2 regions of the Paenisporosarcina macmurdoensis genome follow, and region 2 is predicted to be linked to the other one. Evidence: riboswitches for the same ligand, from Rfam matches in the RefSeq annotation. Region 2 holds a riboswitch; the other holds the start of a gene.
What was found. Region 2 has a riboswitch for cobalamin ahead of ACFPYN_RS17110 (ABC transporter substrate-binding protein). Riboswitches for the same ligand answer to the same signal wherever they lie in the genome.
Positions count from the first base shown of each region.

Region 1 (4,444 bases), 110 kb from region 2:
TGTCCCCATTTTCGTTGAAACGCTCGTAGTCGACAAAGAACCGCTGTTAGTCTACAAAGATTCGCCGATAGCCATGTCTTTTGCGCCGATAGACGACACGAAACCGCTCTTAGCATGCAAAAATCCGCTAATAGCACAACATGAGCCACCATAATGAAAACATAACTTGTTAAGAACATCCGCATAATATGGCAAAATGCGACCTGTTTAGACGGTCAATGTGTTTTATTCGACAATTAATAGTGAGAAAATTACAAATTTAATTTATAATGGAGAGATATACCTAGTGTAGTAGGGGAAATGAGGTGGTTAAGATGGCAATTTCAACTGTTTTATATTACTTTCTTGCCTATATTTTACCTGCATCTGCTTTACTAGCGATGTCTTTCGTGGTGATGTTCCGTAATCCTAAACGGACTGAACATCAGCTTGTTTTTATCATTATTAACTTGTATGCATTTATGTTTCTTGGAGAATTTATTCGCCATATTTTACCGGTCGAAAACAGTGCATATATTCATGATTACATTACAGTTGTAGCGGGTTTGTTTATTGTGATGTTCGGTTTTCATTTTTTTGCTAAAGTGTCTAAAATGGAAGAAATCATGCCTAAATGGTTATATCCTAGTTTATTTTATGTCCCACTACTATTCCTTGTTTTTTACATGTTTACAATCGATCCTAGTCAAACAATCGAAAATTATGTAAGACAAGGACATTGGATTTATGGGAAACTAGATATGGCTTACTATGGGGCTGTTCTTACTAGTTCACTCATATCTTTACCTTCATACTTTATGTTAAGGAACGGAATAAAACGTGTCCATACTAAACAAGATATCGAACTTTTAAAGTTTCTCTCTTGGACTGTTTTAACCATAATCGTAGTCATACTTGTATTGGGTCTGCCAAATTACCGTGGGGCCATGCCTCCTTATCCTTATTTATATACTGGGGTTTTATTAGCAGTATTATTTACTTATAGCATGTTAAAATATAATTTTTTGTCAAATGTCAACGATCAATATGCTACTCTCTTTAACTTGAATTCATCAGCTATCTTTATATTTACTGAGAAATGGATGGTAGAGCAAGCAAATGAAGCCGCACTGTTACGATTTCCTGAAAAAAAGAAAGAGTTCTTTGCTTTATTCCGTGCAAATAAAGATGATGAACAATTGTTAGCTATTCAAAATCAATTAAAGCAAGGAAATTCAATCCATTCTATTTTGTATCATATGAAAAGTGATGTTGTCGATGCTTATTTCATGCTAGACGGGAAACGGTTTATTAAAAATCGGGCGATTTCCTATTATTTAATTTGTCGTGACATTACCGAAGAAAAACTTGCAGATGACCGTGTTCACTACCTCGCTTATCACGATATGTTAACGGGTGTGGCCAACCGTGCTTCATTTGTTCAATTATCCGAGAAATATATAGTCAATAATCCAGACCGTATCGCGTATTTTGCGTTATTGGATTTAGATCATTTTAAAACGATTAATGATGTTTATGGACACCTAGTCGGAGATGAAGTACTTATTCATACAGCCTCAGTCCTCAATGAGTTGGTTGCTGGAAGTGGGCATACAGGCCGTATTGGAGGGGACGAGTTTGTTATTGCGGTTTCAAAAAATAAACGTTTCGTAAATGTGAATCAGTTAATGGATCAAATTCTAATTGCTTTCCAAGAACATCCTTTCGTTTATAGAGATGTGTTGATTGAAATAGAACTAAGTATTGGGTGTAGTACGTATCCGTTTGAAGGAAGAACGTATGATGAGCTTTATGCACTCGCTGACCAGCGAATGTATTCTGAGAAAAGAAAGCGCAAAGAGCGAGCGGAAATGGAGTGATTTATTGTTGTCTCAACAAGAAAAAGAGCTTCACAAAAATGAACAAGTCAGTTATTTAATGAAGCATGGGATTGGCTCGAACGCGGACAAGTTGCTGCCGAAAATATTGCAAAACAACAAGATAAAAAATATTTTTTAAGTGAATTAGTGAGCGTTAATAAGGGTTAAGAGAATTCTAAGATATTTCGGCTATTGAACGATAAAACACAATATGTTAGATTGATATTTATACAAAACACAATATGTAGTATGTAAAAGAAAAAATGGTACCAGCAATGGTTTAATAGGGAATTCGGTGAAATACCGAAGCTGTCCCCGCAACTGTAAGTGCAACGACTGTACGAAGTCCACTGTGTCACGACACGGGAAGGCGTATGGAAGGCTAATGCACGAGCCAGGAGACCTGCCATTTTTTCATAAGCATCACTTTCTTCGGGGGTTGAGGAGTGGAAGCGAGCTATCTGTAGCGAGCGATATTCCATTTTCTCGCAAACCACTTTAACTCCTTTCATTCTAACAATCATGAGCGATGGCTCAGCCGAAAAGGCTGATTCATCGCTTTTTTGTGTTAATAAAATTGGGCTTTTGGAAGGGGAATATACGATATGCAAAAGGTATTATCAAAAAAATATGCTAATATTGATCAGTTATTTACATTATTTACAGAGGATCAGTTAGCACCACTATTGCGTGCACATGATAAGTGGATGAAGAAAAATCCTGAGGCAACAGATGCGCAATGGTCTCAAGCGATGGTGTTAGAATCTCTCAGTCATCTGGACGAAGAGGAGCCATTTTGGACATTCGTAGCTGCACGTATTTATTTAGTGCAAGTGTACAGTGAAATCGCCATTTTACGTAGCTGTTCAATGGATAATGTTTACAAGGACTTCTATAAACATCTCACTCGTTTATCAGACAAAGGATTGTATGATGCTCGATTGCTTCAATCTTATACAAAAGAAGAAATTATAGACTTTGGTGAAATACTTGAACCACAGCGTGACTCGCTTTTTACATATATCGGATTAAAAACGTTAATGGATCGATACGTGGCAAGAGACTTCGATAAAACGACAGCGGAACTTCCACAAGAACGATGGCTCATCATTGCCATGACGTTAATGCAAAATGAATCATTGAATCGCTTAGAGAAAGTAAAAGAAGCATATTGGGCGATGAGTAATTTATATATGACGGTGGCAACGCCAACACTTTCTAATGCCGGCAAGCCACATGGCCAGTTATCAAGCTGTTTTATTGATACGGTTGACGATAGTCTGCAAGGAATATATGACTCTAATACGGATGTTGCAACTTTATCAAAATACGGCGGTGGTATTGGCATATACATGGGGAAAGTGCGTAGTCGCGGTTCCTCAATTCGTGGATTTAAAGGTGCCTCAAGTGGGGTCATGCCTTGGATTAAACAATTGAACAATACAGCTGTTAGCGTCGATCAACTCGGTCAGCGCCAAGGAGCAATCGCCGTTTATTTAGATGTTTGGCATAAAGACATTTTGCCGTTTTTGGACTTGAAGTTAAATAATGGTGATGAGCGAATGCGTGCCCACGATATTTTTACAGGCGTTTGCTTGCCAGATATTTTTATGGAAAAAGTACAAGCGCGGGAAGAATGGACTCTATTTGATCCTCATGAAGTCCGCACCTTAATGGGATATTCTTTGGAAGATTCTTATGATGAAAAGCGTGGAATAGGCTCGTTCCGTGACAAATATCAAGCATGTGTAGCAGACACACGCTTGTCTAGAGAAGTTGTACCAGCAATTGATATCATGAAACGAATTATGCGCAGTCAACTTGAAACAGGTGTCCCATATATGTTTTACCGTGACGAAGTGAACCGTATGAATACAAATAAGCATGAAGGCATGATTTATAGCAGTAATTTATGTACAGAAATATTTCAAAACATGAGTGCTACTGAATTTGAGTCCATTACGATAGAAGATGATATCATCGTGACACGCCGAAAACCAGGTGATTTTGTCGTCTGTAATTTGTCTTCAATCAACTTGGGGAAAGCAGTACCGGCTGGAGTCTTAAAACGTCTCATCACCGTGCAAGTTCGCATGCTCGATAATGTGATTGATTTGAATATGATTCCTGTCCCGCAAGCCGAACGGACAAACGCGAGATACCGGGGAATTGGTCTTGGCACATTTGGTTGGCATCACTTATTAGCATTAAAATCAATCCGCTGGGAAACGGATGAAGCGGTCCAGTTTGCAGATGAACTATATGAAGAAATCGCCTACTTAACGATCGAAGCATCCATGAGCTTATCGAGGGAAAAAGGACCGTACCCGTTATTTAAGGGGTCAGGTTTCCACACGGGTGACTATTTCGAATCTCGTGGATACACATCAAAAAAATGGCGTGAACTTCGCTTTGACGTGTCGATGAACGGCATGCGAAATGGCTACTTAATGGCCGTGGCACCGAATTCTTCTACATCGATTTTAGCAGGAAGCACGGCTAGTATTGACCCGATTTTCCAAAAGAGCTATTCAGAAGAAAAGAAAGACTACAAAATTCCAGTAACCGTACCGGATTTAAATAAG
Region 1 is NZ_JBHSRI010000025.1:594,067-598,510, forward strand. It holds gene ACFPYN_RS16600 (diguanylate cyclase domain-containing protein) at 315-1,859, shown strand; cobalamin riboswitch at 2,107-2,284, shown strand; gene ACFPYN_RS16605 (ribonucleoside-diphosphate reductase subunit alpha) at 2,465-4,444, shown strand, end outside.
Region 1: it holds a riboswitch for cobalamin, as region 2 does, so the genes downstream of both, ACFPYN_RS16605 (ribonucleoside-diphosphate reductase subunit alpha) here and ACFPYN_RS17110 (ABC transporter substrate-binding protein) in region 2, are expected to answer to the same signal.

Region 2 (4,444 bases):
ACTTGCAACATCTTACATCCCTCCCGTTCTTCGTTGTCTAAAGAAAATAAAAGCAAATACTGGAGCTCCGATGAATGCAGTGATGACACCGATTGGTAGTTCAGTTGGCGCAATGATCGTGCGTGACACAAGGTCACAGATAATGAGTAATGTAGCGCCATTAATAAATGATAACGGAAGAACATGGCGATGATCTGCTCCCCATAATAAACGAACCATATGTGGGACAACGAGTCCAACAAAGCCAATGGTTCCAGACACTGCAACTGCTGCGCCTGTTACCATAGAGCCTCCAACTAAAATCATCATTTTTCGTTTTTTAATATTAACACCTAAATGCTTCGCACGCTCTTCACCGAATAACATGGCGTTTAGTTCACGTCTGTTCAGCCACATTAAGAAAGTTCCAATGATGATGAATGGCAGGGCCATATTTACGTAGTCCCATCCACGCATGGAAACACTTCCAAGCAACCAACCGATAATTTGTCGAAGTTCCTCACCTGTTAAAGCAATCATCAGTGAAATGATGGAACCTAGAAATGAACTAAAAACAATCCCTGTTAAGATGATGGTTTCCATTTTCATCGAGCGATCGACGAGTTTTGCAAACCCCATTACGCCAATCATCGTTGCGAATGCACCAATCATGCTAAAGACAGGTAAAGTAAACATTCCTAAAACAGGAATGGAGATTCCAAAAAACAACGTGACAACGGCTCCTACTGAAGCACCTGAAGAGATGCCTAGCGTATAGGGGTCCGCAAGAGGATTTTTCAGTAACCCTTGAAACGATGCACCCGCAATAGCTAGTGAAGCTCCTACTAATCCAGCAAGTACCACACGAGGCATACGAATATTCCACAAAATATTTGCTGCGCTTGCGTCTCCTTGTCCATTCCACAAAGTGGAGATGGGTATGGACACCGTGCCAATCGTCACACCGAAACCGATTGACACGATAAGGAAGACGATGGACACAACGTACGCAATGACTCTTTTATTCACCAAAAGCCTCTGGATAAATGGCTTTCGCTAATACTTCAAGTCCATCTGCAAGACGTGGACCCATACGACCTGTGACATCCGCATCAACGTCTACCACTGCCTTATTTTTAACAGCTGTCACATCCGCAAAACCATTGCGATTCAAAACTATATTAGTTGAATCCGGTGTGTATGCTCCGTATGTTGTAATGATGACATCGGGATTTCGTTTGACGATTTCTTCAGGATCTAATTTAATCCACCCCTCAAGATCACCCACTAAATTTTCAGCGTTGATTAAATTCAACATTTCGTTCATCATCGTTTTACCTGCTGGTGAATAAATTTCAGGTTCTGGAGATATTTCAACAAGTACATTCTTTTTCGTATCAACTGTTGCCACTTTATCTTGTACATCTTGCACGGTTGTTTTCATCTCTTCAACAATCTCGCTTGCTTCCTCAGACTTGTCTGTAAGCTTGCCAATATCTTCAATCGTTTCATACGTTGAATCGAATGATTCAGCATTTGCAACCGTATAAACCTTTATGCCTGCATCTCTCAGTTGTTTTAAACCTGGATCCCAAGTGCCAAGTGCAGATTCATGCGCCAACACTAAATCAGGATTTAAACTGATGATCTTCTCAACATTAAACTCCATGCCGCCAATCTTATCTTTTGAGGCAGCTTCTTCTGGGTAATTATCGAAATCAGAAACGCCCACGATTTCTTCCTCTAAGCCAAGTGCATACAATATTTCTGTATTACTTGGAATCATTGAAACGATTGCTTTTGGTGCTTCTTCCAATGTGATTTCATTGTCTGTGACATCCTTAACTGTCATCGGGAATTGTGCAGTCTCTTTCCCTGCTTCAGTTTCAGGTGATGCGTGATCTTCTCCATGTTCTTCTTGCCCACACGCTGTTAATAGTATTGCAGCGAGTGCTGTTGCGATCCATAATTGCCAAATCTTTTTCATTGTGTGTTCCTCCTCGATCAATTGTGTATCTGTGTGTCGCAAAACAAAGTTTTTTAGACACAAAAAAATCCTCCGCGTATAGTCGGAAGATGGTTGGTTGAATATAGGCTTTTGCTAAATGAGCACGAGCTGATTCACACCATTCCTATCCTCGTAGGGTTGCGGGTGTTTCGCACGTAGGCAGGTCTCCTGGCTTGTGATCAGTGGGCGGCGCGTCTTCCCAAAGCATAATGCTTCAGTGACTTGATGCGCTTTCCCCTCACATACAGTGGCGGGACCGCGTCGGATTTGAACCGACTTCCCTTTTAACTCTGCGATTGAAGCAGAGCACCTTCGTGTTAGAGCTATGTAATTCATTTTTTATTATACATGAATTCCTTGGAGTGTCGAGACGTCCTTCTCTAAAAAGATGTAGCTGATTTCCATTGCAGCGGACGCTTTCCGGGGGGCACGGCTTCAGCCGCTTCCCTCGCGGCGCTCAGTCCAGGGTCTTCAGCTCGTGCTGTTCCCCCTGGAGTCGCCGCCTCCATTCCAATCAGCCTGTACTGAAAAAGCATATAAAAATTGCCTTTCAGTAAAATGCAAGTTACTACACTACCATTAAAAACAGGTAGAGAAAACGATTCGTTTTTCTCCACCTGTTTTATTTCAGGGGCTAATTAGATAGCCCCTCATCATTATTTTTTTATATAATTCTTCGTCCGCTCTGAGCTAAAGCATAATGTATTCCGTGTTGTAGCGTTTGGAAACAATCTATTTTCGTTAAATCTATATCCGCCTGAATAATAACCTGACTTAATTCACCAGAAATGCCTACAATGATTGTTTTCGTTCCAATGAGTGTAGCTGCCAGACCAATTTTTTCGATCAAGCTTACTGTATGTTGGGTGATACCTTTATTGAGTCCAGTTAAGTCTAGTATTAAATACTTTGCTTTATGTGCTGGCAAATTGCTTAACGTCTTAATAAGGAGTTCTTCAGAACGTTCTTCATCATACTTCCCTAGTAGTGGGACTACAACTACCCCTTCTAACACTGGAATAATTGGTGAAGAAAGCTCTTGAATGAGCTCTTTTAAATCTCTTGTTTTATCTTCTACAAGTGCTTCCAAATGGGAAATTAGTTCTGATTCCTTTTTTCTTGCTAATTGATGAATATTATCTGAAACAGTCACAGCCGAAGGGAAATACTCAATTACGCTGTATTCATGACCTTCTAGTTGTTGTTGAACGACTTTGTACCAAATATTTGTGCCGAATAGACCTGAAAAAATGCCTGCGTAATGTGCAGCGAGGAATTTACCTCCCTGAATTTTTCCTTGTGCCACGTTAATTTTATGTTCCCAACTATCTTTCAGATGAGCCGTTAATGTTTTTGAGTTGAAATCTAAGTGATGAATGGAGGTGCGTCCCCATCCAGCTGAGGCATATGTATTTGTGATTAACTCTGCCGCTTCAGAGACACTTACATCTTTTATTTTCTCGAAGTATTCTCCAACCACAAGCCCTTGTCTAAAACCGGTTGTTTCAAAAACTAAACTCGATGCTTCTTCACCTGAAATTTCCTCAATGGTATCGAAGAACTCTCTCATAGCAGTAGATATCCAGAAGAGAACGGAGTCTTGCCCTTCAAAAATAAATTGGCCTTGTTCCAAGTCCCATGTGAAATCTAGTCCAGCTACATTAATGTTAGAATTTGTACCCACTACTTGTATGCTCCTTTAAGAATCTATATTTCACTTACTGTAATTCCATTATATGTACCAAATAAACACTAGTCCACTTTAGTTGTATATGTGTAGGGGATAATCCTGACTTAAAACTGATTGTGTTCACAGACTTCACCATAATGTCTTAGTTATTATTGTTCATCACTCTAATTAATAAGTCATCATTTTGCATCATAAATAATCCACCTATAAAGCTTATTTTATATTTTTGATTCTGATTTTTTACTTAATTAAATTTATTTAAATTTTTAATGATAATAGGTATTTCAGCCAAATCATCAACAATAAAATCCGCATCAACATTATCCCATTGAACATCTTTTTTCCAAATACTTTTCATACCAGCATTTTGTGAAGCTTTAACATCATTTTCTGGATGGTCTCCAACAAATACACTTTGATTTGATACCACATTCAGTTGGTTCAATGCTCTCTTAAAAATTTGGATATCTGGTTTTTTTAATCCTTCCCATCCAGACACTAAGATAGCTTCAAAATAGTCTTCAATTCCTAAAGCTTTAATATTATCCATCTGAAATTGTCCATATCCATTTGTAATCATTCCTAAGACTATGTTATTTCTTTTCAATTCTTCTAACATTATTAGGAGATTAGGAAAAGGAACACAATTATTTTTAAATTCATTTATATAATCTTGAAGTAGATACTCCCAATTTACCCCAGTAATATTTAATTCATTAACTAACTGTTGATACACTTTATCTTTCCAAACATATCCTCGGCTATCT
Region 2 is NZ_JBHSRI010000025.1:707,670-712,113, reverse strand. It holds gene ACFPYN_RS17120 (adenosylcobinamide amidohydrolase) at 1-11, opposite strand, end outside; gene ACFPYN_RS17115 (FecCD family ABC transporter permease) at 13-1,008, opposite strand; gene ACFPYN_RS17110 (ABC transporter substrate-binding protein) at 1,001-1,966, opposite strand; cobalamin riboswitch at 2,129-2,316, opposite strand; gene ACFPYN_RS17105 (STAS domain-containing protein) at 2,652-3,671, opposite strand; gene ACFPYN_RS17100 (HAD family hydrolase) at 3,922-4,444, opposite strand, start outside.